Lujinxingia vulgaris: one gene and its partner. The protein of the gene in region 1 interacts with the protein of each later gene in a pairwise test. Links are inferred from orthologs where the notes say so. Each region holds a gene or a part of one and is shown in the gene's direction. Other genes may lie near its edges.

The links.
Region 2: the proteins of mrdA (region 1) and FRC98_RS06850 interact in binary tests that used the Escherichia coli proteins (3 or more experiments, as listed by UniProt). The link is inferred for Lujinxingia vulgaris from one-to-one orthologs.

Annotation. Positions count from the first base shown.
Region 1 is NZ_VOSM01000003.1:150,212-156,949, forward strand. What follows is about bases 1,965-4,907. They hold mrdA (penicillin-binding protein 2), read left to right. Parts: upstream 1,965-2,444; coding sequence 2,445-4,370; downstream 4,371-4,907. Other genes in these bases: FRC98_RS07645 (hypothetical protein), read left to right, coding at 1,965-2,410; rodA (rod shape-determining protein RodA), read left to right, coding at 4,373-4,907. Also shown: FRC98_RS07635 (rod shape-determining protein), read left to right, coding at 1-1,001; rod shape-determining protein MreC, read left to right, coding at 1,056-1,889; more of FRC98_RS07645, read left to right, coding at 1,895-1,964; more of rodA, read left to right, coding at 4,908-5,479; FRC98_RS07660 (ABC transporter ATP-binding protein), read left to right, coding at 5,491-6,738. UniProt on the Escherichia coli protein: Catalyzes cross-linking of the peptidoglycan cell wall. Responsible for the determination of the rod shape of the cell. Is probably required for lateral peptidoglycan synthesis and maintenance of the correct diameter during lateral and centripetal growth.
Region 2 is NZ_VOSM01000002.1:818,971-825,867, reverse strand. What follows is about bases 1,890-4,991. They hold FRC98_RS06850 (penicillin-binding protein 1A), read left to right. Parts: upstream 1,890-2,282; coding sequence 2,283-4,700; downstream 4,701-4,991. Other genes in these bases: FRC98_RS06845 (sulfite exporter TauE/SafE family protein), read right to left, coding at 4,746-4,991; FRC98_RS06855 (hypothetical protein), read left to right, coding at 1,890-2,164. Outside these bases: more of FRC98_RS06855, read left to right, coding at 1-1,889; more of FRC98_RS06845, read right to left, coding at 4,992-5,543; FRC98_RS06840 (hypothetical protein), read left to right, coding at 5,712-6,050; translational GTPase TypA, read right to left, coding at 6,150-6,897. UniProt on the Escherichia coli protein: Cell wall formation. Synthesis of cross-linked peptidoglycan from the lipid intermediates.

The DNA of each region.
Region 1 (6,738 bases):
TGGCCATCGATCTGGGCACGGCCAATACCCTTGTATATGCCAAGGGCAAGGGCATTGTGTGCTGTGAGCCGTCGGTCGTGGCGGTGCAGCGCGACGCGCGCGGGGGAAAGCGCGTTAAGGCGGTGGGGCGCGTGGCCAAAGAGATGCTGGGGCGCACGCCCGGGAGCATCGTGGCGATTCGTCCGATGAAAGACGGCGTGATCGCCGACTTTGAGATCACCGAGGCGATGCTGCGCTACTTCATGGGGCGGGCGCATAACCGTCGCAAGCTCTACTCACCGCGGGTCATTATCTGTGTGCCCTACGGCATCACCGAGGTGGAGAAGCGGGCGGTGCGCGAGTCAGCGCTTCAGGCAGGTGCGCGCGACGTGTACCTGATCGAGGAGCCGATGGCCGCGGCGATCGGGGCGGGGCTTCCGATTGCGGAGCCCTCCGGCAATATGATCGTCGATGTCGGCGGGGGTACGACCGAGGTGGCGGTGATCAGCCTCTCGGGCATCGTGTACTCGCAGTCGGCGCGCGTCGGTGGCGACAAGATGGATGAGGCGATCATCCAGCACATGAAGCGAAAGTATAACCTGCTCATTGGCGAGCGGACCTCGGAGATGATCAAGTGCACCATCGGCACCGCCTACCCGACCGAGGAGGTGATGACGATGGAGGTTAAGGGGCGAGATCTGGTTGCAGGTTTGCCCAAGACGCTTGAGGTCAACTCCGATGAGATCCGCGACGCGCTGCAGGAGCCGATCAACGCGATTGTTGAGGCGGTGCGCATCGCGCTGGAGCGAACCCCGCCCGAGCTGAGCGCGGATATCGTCGACAAGGGTATCGTGCTTGCGGGCGGCGGCGCGCTGCTCAAGAATCTGGATATTCTCATTCGAGAGGAGACCGGTCTTCCGGTGCTGATCGCCGACGATCCGATGTCGGCGGTGGTGCTTGGAAGTGGCCAGGCGCTCGATGAGATGGAGCTGCTCAGTGAGGTTGCCGACCACTCGTATTGATGCGTGTGGTGGAGCCTCTTCGTCCAATTCCTTCATCGAAAGCGAGAGCCCCGGATGTTGCTCGCATGGCTTGAACATCATCGTCGCAAGGTTGTGGCGATGGCGCTGTTGTTGGTGCCGCTGGTGATGTTCGCGACATCAGCGGGGGCGACGCCGGGCCATGAGGTCGGCGCGCCGGCGCGCTATGCGGCGGTGCCGATGGGGTGGGTTCAGACGCAGATCAGCGCGATGCTCGGTGTTACGGGCTTTTTCGGGGGAGCGGGCAGTGGCGAGCTTCGTGAGGAGAACGAGCGGCTTCGCCAGGAGGTCGATCGGTTGCGCGAAGAGAACACGCGCCTGATCGGTGTGCTGCAGGAGAACGGGCGGTTGCGGGAGCTCGTGGGGTTTCGCGAGCAACATCCCGAGTATGAGCTGATTCCGGCGCGTGTGATCGCGCGGGATACCTCTCCGTTTTTTCGTGTGTTGAAGGTTCAGATCACCACCGACGTGGAGCTTAAGCCCCGGATGCCGGTGGTGAGCGCGCAGGGCGTGGTGGGTCAGGTGCACCAGGTCTTTGAGGGCTATGCCGACGTGGTGATTGTGTCGGATCCGCGCAGTCGCATCGATGTGGTGAGCCAGCGAAACCGGGCGCAGGGGGTGGTTGAGGGGTTGGGGCATGAGCGCGACTATCAGGGGCGCATCTCGTACCTCTCGGAGCGCGATGAGGTGGTGGTGGGCGATGTGATGGTGACCAGCGGAATGGGCGGGATCTTTCCGCGGGAGCTTGTGGTGGGGACGGTCTCGGAGGTGCAGGCCTCGCAGAGGGGGCTCTTTCAGGAAGCGGTGGTGGAGCCCTCTGTGGACTTCTCGCGGCTGGAAGAGGTCTTTGTGATCGCCGGGGCGGAGTAGCCAGGATGTCGACTCTGATCGTGGTGATGGTGGCCTGGCTGATGCTTGTGGCCCAGGGGGCGATCGGTGGCTGGTTCGGGGAGTGGTTGGTGCCCCAGCTGGCGATATCGGTGGTGGTGTATCTGGGGCTGGAGCGGACGATGGTGGCCGGGGGTGTAGCGTTGCTGCTTTTACTCTGGCCGATCGAGTGGCTGGTCGGTGGCGTGGGGGGGATCTACAGCCTGGGGCTTGTGGCGGTGTTTTTTATGATGCAGCTCTTTCGGGGGAGGGTGCAGGGGAGTTGGGGGCTGTCGCGGGGAATTGTGGCGGCGCTGGCGACGCTTGTGCATAGCCTGGTGATGCTGCTGGTGCTCACGCTCTCGGAGTCGGGTGAGGGGGTGATGGCCTCGATCGCCTGGCAGATGTGGACGAGCTGTGTGGCGACGGCGCTTGCGACCCTTGTGGTGGGGCGTGTGCTGGGACGTCTGGATCGTTTGATGGATCCCCGGCGAGGGCGTAACGTGTTGGAGTTCCGGTCCTGAGGCCACTGGCGAGGACCGATGCACAGGCAGGTAGATGGGATTAGGCGACCTTCCAACACGGGGGAGGCACGGTGAGCTGGCGGAGTACGGCGCGCGCTACGGCTGGACGCTGGTACTGGTGCTGATGGCCTTTGGCATCATCGCGCTGCGGCTGTGGCAGATTCAGGTGATCGAGGGGGATCGCTACTACCGCGCCGCCACCGAGAACATCATTCGGCAGGTGGAGGTGTCGGCGCCGCGCGGTCGGATTCTCGATCGCTACGGGGTCGCGCTGGCGGAGAATCGCCCCTCGTTTGATGTGTATATGGTGCCGCATATCTTCCGGCGCCACGCCGACGAGGAGGCCTACGCGCTGCTCAAGCGTTACATGAACCTTTCGGAGGCGGAGCTCGGGCGGATTCGCAAGAGCGTGGAGTCGAATCGCGGCGAGGTGCTGCTGCGGCGCGATGTCCCGCGTCTGGAGGTGGCCCGTCTGGAGGAGGATCGGCTGCGTCTTCCGGGGATTGAGGTTCGGGCGACGGCGCACCGGCATTATCCCCTGCACCATGTGGGCGGCCACGCCGTAGGCTTTGTGGCCGAGGTGGGACGCAGTGAGCTTCGCGAGCTGCGAGCCTATGGCTACCGTCCCGGCGACCGGGTGGGGCGGATGGGGCTGGAGAGCGCCTTTGAAGAAGTGCTTCATGGTTCGCCGGGGTTGGACCGCGTGGTGGTCGACGCCCGCGGTAACCGCCAGGGGGAGTCGCAGACGCGTTTTCTGATCGGGGAGTACCAACGCATTGAGCCGGTGGCCGGTCGAGATGTGGTCTCGACGCTGGATGCCGACCTGATGGTCATCATCGATGAGGCGATGCGACGCCATGCGGCCGGTGCGGTGGTGGCGGTGGACCCGCGCGATGGGGCCGTGCGGGGGCTCTACAGCAAGCCCCACTTCAACCCGAACGCCTGGTCAGGAAGGCTCTCGGCGATGGAGAAGATGCGCAGCGATAACGACCCCTTTAAACCGATGCTTGATAAAAGCGTGAGCGCCTACTTCCCCGGGTCGGTTTATAAGATCGTGGGGACGTGGGCAGCGCTGCACGACGGAATCTATGAGCCTCATGATGAGGTGGATTGTCCGGGCTACTACCACTTCGGCGGGCGGCGCTGGCGTTGCCACAAGCGGGGCGGGCACGGCGATGTCGATGCGTTTACGTCGATGGCAATGTCGTGTGACGTGTATTTCTATCAGCTGGCCGAAGAGATGGGGATGGATCGGATGGCGGAGTTCGCTCGGCGCTTCGGGTTTGGGGAGCGGACGGGGTTGCCGATTAATCATGAGTCGGCGGGCCGAATCCCGGACACGGAGTGGTACCGGCAATACGGGCCCGACGGGTATACGCGGGGGATGGACTTGAACTCGGTGCTGGGGCAGGGCGATACGCTGACGACGCCCCTGCAGGTGGCGATGGCGTACGCGGCGATCGCCAACGGTGGGGACCTCTACTATCCGCGGATGGTGGAGGAGATCCGCAATCAGAGTGGCGAGGTTGTGTTTGAGTACGAGCCGCGGGTGAGGAAGAAGGTGGGGATTGATGAAGAGTCACTTGAGGTGTTGCGCCGCGGGTTGTGGATGGGGGTGGAGGACGATATGGGGACGGCCTCGCATGTAAAGCTGGAGCATAGCGAGGTGGCCGGAAAGACGGGTACCGCGCAGGTGGCGAAGATCGGGGCGGTGCGGGTGGCGAATAGCGATAAGGAGATTCGCCTGAGGGACCACGCCTGGTTTGCGGCGTACGCGCCCTATGAGGATCCGGAACTCGTGCTGGTGGTGTTTCTGGAGCACGCCGGTCACGGGGGGGCGGAGGCGGCGCCGGTAGCCATGGAGATCTTTGATCGTTACCTGACGCGGGATCAGGAGTTTGATGCGCTGGAGGTGCGGTTGGGGAGCACGCCCCTGGAGAGTGTGGGAGGGGCGCGATGAGGATGGGAGCAAAGACAGGTGGCGCGGCGCTCATCGAGCGCATCGAGTGGCCGCTGGCGATCGTCGTCATCCTACTCGCCGCGCTCGGTCTCTTTAATCTACGCAACGCTTCGCTCAACTCGCCGGCGTCTTTCCACCTGGCGCAGGCGGTCTGGTATATGGTCGGGGTGGGAGCGATCACGTTGGTGACGTTGATCCACACGCGCTTCTTTCAGCGCTGGGCCTATGTGGGGTTTGGGGCGGTGGTGCTGCTGCTGGTGGCGGTGGCGCTGTTCGGGACGGAGCTCAACGGATCGAAGCGCTGGCTGAACTTCGGGGCGTTTCTGGTGCAGCCCTCGGAGTTGTTGAAGCTGGCGGTGATTGTGGTGACCGCCCGTTATTTTAATGATCGTAATAAGGAGGGGAGCTATTCGCTGCGGGAGCTTGTGGCGCCGACGGCGATTGTGCTCTCGGGGGTGTTCTGGGTGTTTAATCAGCCGGACCTGGGGACGTCGCTGGTGATCCTGGCGATCTTCGGGACGATGGTGCTCTTTGAGGGGGTGCGCTGGCAGAGCGTTGTGGCGCTGGCGGTGGCCGGGGTGATCGCGCTGCCCTTCGGGTATGCGTTCGGGTTGAAGGAGTACCAGCGCGATCGGGTGATCTCGTTTATGAACCTGGATGCGGATACGCACGGGCAGTCCTGGCAGGTGCGTCAGTCGATGATCGCGTTTGGTTCGGGGCGAGTGTGGGGGAAGGGGCATGAAGAGGGCACGCAGATCCAGAAGGGTTTTGTGCCGGAGCATGAGAATGACTTCATCGCGGCGAACTGGGGCGAGGAGCGTGGCTTTGTGGGGATGCTCTTGTTGCTCGGGCTGTACTTTGCGTTTATCGCGGCGGCGCTCAATGTGTCTCGCAAGGCCAGGGATCGCTACGGAGTGTTGGTAGGGGTGGGGGTGGCGGCGCTTTTCTTCTGGCATACGGTGGTCAATCTGGGGATGGTGACCGGGATGTTGCCGGTGGTGGGGCTGACCTTGCCGATGCTCAGCTACGGGGGGAGTAGTCTGTTGACGATGATGGTGGCGATTGGGTTGCTCTTTAATGTGAGCTTTCACCGGCCGTCGTACGGGTAAGGGAGTGGGCAGTGGCGGAGCAAAGTGAGGCGACGGAGGAGCGCGAGAACCTGCTCTTGCCCGGGGAGGCACGCTGGGAGGGGGAGGATGGCGAGCCGATCATCGAGCTTGTCGATGTGTATAAGAGTTTTGGGGAGGATCACGTCTTAAAGGGGCTGAGCCTGAAGGTGATGCCGGGGAAGATCACGATCATTATCGGGGCGTCGGGCTCGGGTAAGAGCGTGTTGATCAAGCATATGAACGGGTTGTTGAGGCCGGATAAGGGGAGTGTGCGGCTCTTCGGGCAGGATGTCTCGGAGCTCGGTGATCAGGCGCTCGACCGGTTGCGCAAGCGGGTAGGGACGATGTTTCAGAACTACGCGCTCTTCGACTCGTTGACGGTGCGGGAGAACGTGGCCTTTGCGCTGGTGGAACACGGGGCGATGGCGCGGGCGAAGGCCGAGGAGCTGGCGGAGACCATTATCAAGGAGCTGGATCTGGGGCATGCCCTGGACCAGTACCCGGCGACGCTCTCGGGGGGCATGAAAAAGAGGGTGAGTCTGGCGCGGGCGATCGTGTCGAACCCCGAGGTGGTGCTCTTTGATGAGCCTACGACCGGGCTTGATCCGGTGATGATGGAGTTCGTCGATAAGCTCGTTGAGGAGATCACGCATAAGTACCAGCTGACCAGTGTGCTGATCAGCCATGACCTGGCGACGATCTTTCGGATCGCCGACCAGGTGGCGGTGCTGGCCGACGGTCAGATCATCTGCGTGGGCCGGCCGGAGGAGATTCGCGAGAGCGAGGACCCGCGGGTGCAGGAGCTGATCGGGGGGAAGGCGAAGTCGCAGATCGAGGTGCACGCGTCAGATGATTCCGAGCAGGCCGAGATGATCGTGCGGATGGAGGGGGTGCATAAGGGGTGGGGTAATAATCAGGTGCTGCGCGGGGTGGATTTTGAGGTGCCCACCGGCAAGCTGACCACGCTCATCGGGGGTTCGGGGTCGGGGAAGAGCGTGATGATGAAGCACCTGCTGGGGTTGCTCAAGGCCGACCGTGGGACGGTGGAGGTGTTTGGCCAGGATCTCTCGAAGCTGAGCGAGGGGGAGTTGCGGGAGTTGCGCACGAAGGTGGGGATGCTCTTTCAGCATGCGGCGCTCTTTGACTCGATGAGCGTGCGGGAGAATGTGGCGTTTCCGCTGGTGGAGCGGCGCGTGTGCAGCAGGAAGGAGGCGCACGAGCGCACGGACCGGCTGCTGGATCAGCTCAAGCTGATGGAT
Region 2 (6,897 bases), on another replicon or contig:
CCCTATCGCGCTGACCTGCACGTCCGGCAAAGCGCAGAACGCCACCCTTCGCGTCGCATTGCGTGGCCTGCCGGAGGGCGTCTCCGCCCCGGCGATCTTGGCCACACCCGCTGGTGAGCGCATCCCGCTGCGTGCGAATACAACACTGCACGCGCTCCCTCCGGGGAGCTACCGACTGAGCGCCCCCGACATCTCGGCTGCCGGAGAACGTTTCGTGCCTGATCTTCGCCACGTCGAGCTTCAACTTCTTCCCAACCGACTTCACGACGTCGTCCTCAGCTTTCTTCCCGCCCCCGGTCGCCAGGCTGCAAAATTGCAGGTCACTCCGGAGGGGCTCCCCGAAGATGCCACACTCTCCATCACGCTACGCGCCGCCAGCGGCGGCGCCATCGCCCTGAGCCCGGATCGCGTCGTCGAGGGACTTCCCCCGGGCACCTACACCCTGGAGTACGGCTGGGCGCATGCCACCCTGCCCGACGGCTCGCCATGGCTGGGGCGGCCCCTGCCTGCCCGGCACACGTTGGAGCTTGATGATCAAAGCCGGGTAGAGCTCCGACCAACCTTCGTCGACGCCCGCACCATCACCTCTCCGCTCGACCACGGCGAAGACAGCCTGCGCCGCGCCATCGCCGAGGCTCGCGAGGGCACCACCCTCTACCTGCCGGAACACCTCGGCCGTGTGGAGCTCGAAGACGTGATCCGCATCGACAAATATCTGGTCATTCTGGGAAGCGGCCCGGAGCTCACTCCCCTCACCACCCGCGGGAAGTCAGGTGCCTTTCGTGTGGATGCCGGCGCTTCGCTCACACTCGCCCGTCTCACCCTGGAGCAAGCCGCCGGACCCGATGCCCCGGCGCTCCTCGCCCACGGAGATGTGGAGCTCTACGATGTTACCTTCACATCAAATGTCAGCGATGGCGCGCCCGCCGCGCTTGCTGCCCACGCCAACCTCATCGCCGACGATGTCACGCTACTTGGCAACCGCAGCGCCAGGAGCACCGGCGGACTCTATGTGGGCCCCGATGGCCTCGCCATGGTCAGCCACCTTCAGGCCATCGACAACCAGGGGCTTCGCGGCGGCGCGATCGAAAATACCGGCGAGCTCATGCTCACCGACAGCCAGTTCACCCTCAATCAGGCCGATGAAGGCGGTGCGTTGCATAACGTCGGGAGCCTTCATGGTGAGCGACTCTCCTACTGGTACAACCGTACGCGCGCCTTAAAAGGCCCGGGTGGCGCCATCCGCTCAACGAACATCGCACGCCTGGCGCACGTCACCTTCGGCTCAAACCTCGCCCGCGTCGGCGGTGCGCTCCACACGGCCGGTGACGCGAGGATCAGCTGGGCAACCTTCTACGCCAACCACGCCGATCGCGCCGCCGATGTGCACGCATCCTCCGAGGCGACCTTGCGCGTGGAGGGAAGTCTGTTCTTCGGGCCAACCATCGATAACATACATTATGACAACTCTACTCCCCACACCACACGATTCAACCGCGTCGTTGATCGCGACCTTGTTCAGCTCCGTTTTCGCAACGGGCTCCCCGACGTCGCCCTTCTGGCCGATATGAACGCGTTGCCCCCCCTGCCCCCGGAGCATTGCGCGCTGCTGCGCACCGCCCCCACCACGCTGGACCAACTCGGCAACCCCAGGCCCCCCTCTTCGCACTGCACCCCCGGCGCCGTCGAGCCTTTCACCTCCCCGCCCATCATCGACGCCTTAAACCCCGGCCTCCGCGCTCCGACCCCACACACCGGTTTCTTCCTCTCCCAGCAGGGGTTGACCTACCACTTCCAGAACGCCTTTCGCCGCGAACATCCCCTCCACCTGGCCGGCGGACACCTGCGCACCCGCTTCGCCTCCACAAAGCGCATCTGCCACGCCTCCATTCTTGTCACATCACCCGAAGACGTCCTGCCCACGCTCAGCGTCGCCACCGATTCCCCCACACACGCCGCCACGCCGACGCCCCTTGGCCATGGCCGCTGGCGCTACGAACTTATCAGCCCGCACCCCTTCTCCGAGCTGCACCTGACCACCTCCTCGCCAGACCTGGCCATCCTGGAGATTCAGGCCGGCGATCGCGGCTGCGCAGTGCCCCCCGGCCTTGACACCCCACCCCCGCCATCTACTCTGCCCGAGGACTCCCCCTCGCCGCCCTGATCCTCGGCGCCCGCCCGACCTTCATTCGGACGAGAAGCGCGCCTCACGGGGCGGGGAATGCGACAGGTCGCGTGCCGGGTTCTCACCCGGCGCCCCCTCGGCCCCCCAGGACGAAGTTATGGCCCGATCCCGACGCTCATCCAAACGCTCCAAATCCCGTCGCTCCGGCGGCAGCCGCCTGGCTGGCCTCTTTAAATGGATGATGATCCTCGTCATCCTCGCCGGACTGGCAGGTGTGGCCGGACTGGCCGGGATCTTCTACTACTTCGGTCGCGACCTCCCCGAGATCCTCAAGCGGGAAGACTACAACCCGCCCCAGGTCTCGCAGGTCTTTGCGGCCGATGGCGAGCTCATCGCCGAGTTCCATAAACCTGGCGAGCGCCGCACGCTTGTGCCGCTGGACCGCATCCCCCCGGTGGTTCAGAACGCGTTTATGGCCGCCGAAGACGCCGAGTTCATGACGCACTCCGGCGTCGACTACGTTGGGCTCGTGCGCGCGGTCTACTACGCGCTGCGCTACGATCAAGGCATGCGCGGGACCTCGACCATCACGCAGCAGACCATCAAAAACCTCATGCTCACGCCCGAGCGCGCCTACGAGCGCAAGATCAAAGAGATGATCCTGGCGCGCGAGCTCGAGAAGAACCTCACCAAAGAAGACATCCTCTACCTCTACCTCAACACCATCTACCTGGGGCACGGCACCCACGGTGTTGAAGAAGCCTCACAGCATTACTTCGGCAAGAGCGTCAGCGATCTCAACGTCCAGGAAGCCGCGCTGCTCGCCGGCCTGACCTCTGGCCCCGAGGCCAACACCCCCTTCCGCAACATGGAAGGCGCCATGGCCCGACGCGCCTACGTGCTTCGCCAGCTCTGGGAAAAGGGCTTTATCGAAGAGGGCATCTACCGCGAAGCCGACGCCACCGAGATCGAGATCGTGCCCCGGTCCCAATCGAAGCCCCACCTGGGCAGCGCCCCTTACTTCGTCGAGCACATCCGCCGCGATCTCATTGAGCGCTACGGCGAAGAAAAGGTCTACACCGGCGGACTGCGCATCTACACCACCGTGGATCTCGACATGCAGATGGCCGCCGAGCGCGCTGCGCGCCAGGGACTGCGCACCTACGACCAGCGTCAGGGCTATTTCAAGCCCAAACGCCGCCTGGCCGAAGGCGACATCGCCAAACACATCGCTCGCCAGCACGAAGAACGCGGCGGAACCCTGCGGCCCTCCCAGGTCTATGAAGGTGTGGTCACCGGCGTCGACGCCGAAGAAGAACGCGTCGACCTGCAAATCGGCCAGGTCAAAGCCACGCTCGCCATCGATCCCCGCACCCGCATCCTTGGTGAAGGTCCCGAAGCAAAGACGGTCGAGGACGTCTTCGCTCGCGGCGACGTGCTCCGCGTTCAGCCGCTGGCCGAGGTTGGCCCCGAAAACACCGATCCGGTGCTCGTGCGTTTTGAAACCAGCGCCGAAGTCGCGCTCGTCGCCATCGATCCGACCACCCGCGAGGTTCGCGCGTTGGTGGGTGGCTACGACTTCAGCACCAACAAATACAACCACGCGCTGCAGGCCCGCCGGCAGACCGGCTCCTCTTTTAAAACACTCGTCTACGCCGCCGCCCTGGAGGCCAAGGTCATCACCCCTGCCACCATCTACCTCGACAGCCCGACCGTCTATCAGCTGCCCGGCGGCGAGAGCTGGTCTCCGCGCAACTCCGACGGGGAGTGGCGAGGCCCGATCAGCGTGCGCGAAGGCCTGGCAGCCAGCCGCAATGTCGTCTCGGTCCGCGTCCTCGACGATGTGACGCTTCCCAAAGCAATCGACTTCGCAAAACGCGTCGGCGTCAAAAGCCCGGTAGTCGACAACTACACCATGGTCATGGGCTCCAGTGAGATGCCGCCCATCGAGATCACCAACACGTACGCCACCTTCGCCGCGGGCGGTCAACTCGCCGAGCCCCGATACCTGCGACGCGTGGAGTCGGCGCGCGGCGATCGCGATCTCTTCCAGACCCACGCCGAGCCGGTGCTCGCCCCGGAGGTCGCCTACCTGACGACCTCATTGCTCCAGAGTGCGGTTGAAGGTTACGTCGACAGCAAAGGCAACCGCCGCGGCGGCACCGCCGGCGTGCTCAGGGCGGTCGGGCATCCGGTGGCCGCCAAGACCGGCACCACCAACGACAGCCGCGACGCCTGGCTGGTCGGCTACACCCCCGATCTGGTGGTGGGTGCCTGGGTGGGTTTTGGCGACAACCGCTCGTTGGGGGCTCGCCAATACGGCGGCACCGTCGCCGGCCCGATCTTCCGCGACTTCCTCATCGATGCTCTTGAAGATCGCGAAGAACCGCTGAACTTCGAGCCCCCGGTCACCGGCATCACCACTGCGCTTATCGACCCAATCTCCGGCAAACTCGCCCGCTCCGAAGATGAAGGCTACGAAGAGGTCTTCCTGGTCGGCACCGCGCCCACCGACTATGCGCCGCGCCAGGAAGAAGACTCTGGCGAGAGCTTCCTCTTTGAGCAGTTCCAGTGAGCCGCGCCTGGTCCTCACGATTCCAGCTCGGGTGCGAGCCCCTGCTCAAAACCACGCGCTGATCCAGCGCCAGGCGCGCGCGCTGCCAATCAATATCTCAAAAGCTGACACGCTCACCACGACGATCAGCACCCAGCGCACCCACCGGCCGGCATGAGGCCAGCGCACCATCATCCTCGCGCCCAGCCAACCGCCGGCGCCCTGGCCCAGCGCCACCACAAAGCCCACCACCCAGTTGACCTGCCCCTGGGCGATGAAGATCGGCAATGAGGCCAACGTAAAGACGCTCACCGTCACCAGCTTGAGCGCGTTAGCGCGCGCCACGTCTTTACCCAGCGCCATCACCATCGCCATCAAGAGCAGCACGCCCACGCCCGCCTGCAAAAAACCTCCCCAGGCCCCCACCGCGACCAGCAGCAGCGCGCGCGCCGGCGTAAAACCGCCTCGGCTCGCGTCGCCTCCCTGGCGCATCCAGCTCTGAGGCCGGACCAGCAACACCACGAGCATCGCCAGCATCACCCAGCCGATCACAAGCTCCAGCGCCTCGGGGGGCACCCGCACCGCCAGCGCTGCACCCGCGAGCGCGCCGATGCTGGTGGCTGCCAGGATCCAGCGGTTGCCGCGCAGCTCCACCTTTCCGGCGCGCGCCAGCGTCACGATGCCCACCACCGTCTGCACCATCACGCCCACCCGGTTGGTGCCGTTGGCCTCCCCCGCATCCAGGCCCAGCGCGAGCAACATCGGCAAGACCACCAGCGAGCCGCTGCCGGCCAGCGTGTTGATGAGCCCGGCCGCAAGCCCGGCCAACATCACAAGCGGCCACATCTCCAGGCTTAGCTCCATCGGCGCTCCTAACGTTGCAATCTTTTGCAGGTGAAATTTTTGGGCATCGTCGCGATCGGCATTACAACCAGAACGTCGGGCAACCGACGATCCCCCTCAACGCCCGGCCCGGGCTGCCACCCTGGCCGGACACGCTTCCCGAAGCCACGGACGGCAACAGGAGCAACGATGCGACAGATTCTCTGCACATTCAAAACGCCCGACGACTACTTCGAGCAGCTCAAGCGCTTCGATGAGCACTCTCGCCATGGCGACACCCTCGCCTTTCTGGGAGCCTTCGGGCTTCGAGATGGTGAAGTTGTGCGCGTGGGCATCGTCGTCGAGAGCTGTCAGCAACGCACCGATCTGCATATGCGTATCGTCGACCGACGCCCTTCCCGCGTCGGCGTCGAACGCGGCGCCCCCTGGCGCTACCAGGCCGTCGTAACCGCCGAGGATGCCATCTGGCTGCAGATGTTCTCCTCGAAGATGGTGACGCTCAAGCGCGTCGGCCACGTGGCGGCCTGACCCCACCGACTCGCCATCCGGCGTGGTCACCCCCAACACCCCACAAAAAAGCCCCCGGAGCGCCTACTCCGGGGGCTTTTTTACATCTGCGGCAGGGCCTTACTTACGCTTGCGCAGGCTGTGGTTGAGCTCCGCCTTACGCAAACGAATCGAGCTCGGGGTGATCTCGACGTACTCGTCGGCCTCGATGAACTCGATCGCCTTCTCCAGCGTCATCGACACGTGCGGCGAGAGAATCAGCGCATCATCACTGCCGGAGGAACGCATGTTGGAGAGCTGCTTCTTTTTGTTCGGGTTCACAACAAGGTCATTATCGCGGCTATGCAGACCGATGATCTGACCTTCGTAGACCGCCTCACCGGCGCCCACGAAGAGCGTGCCGCGGTCTTGCAGGTTGAAGAGCGCGTAGGCCGTGGTGTCACCACGCTCCAGCGCGATGAGCACGCCGTTACGCGAGCTCAACAGCTCACCGCGGAAGGGCTCATACCCGGCGAAGTTGGTGTACATGATGCCGGTGCCGCGCGTATCGGTGAGAAACTCGGAGCGGTAGCCAAAGAGGCCACGCGAAGGCACGCGGAACTCCAGACGTTGGGTGTTGTCGCTGTTCACATCCAGGCGCACCAACTCGCCCTTACGCTCACTGAGCTTCTGAATGACGGTGCCGGCGTAGTCCTGCTCGGTCTCAACGATCACCTCTTCGATCGGCTCGAGCTTCTTGCCATTCTCATCTTCGCGGTAGATGACCCGCGGCTGCGAGACCTGAAGCTCAAAGCCCTCGCGGCGCATCGTTTCAATGAGAATCGAGAGGTGAAGCTCACCGCGACCCGAGACGATAAACGCATCGTTA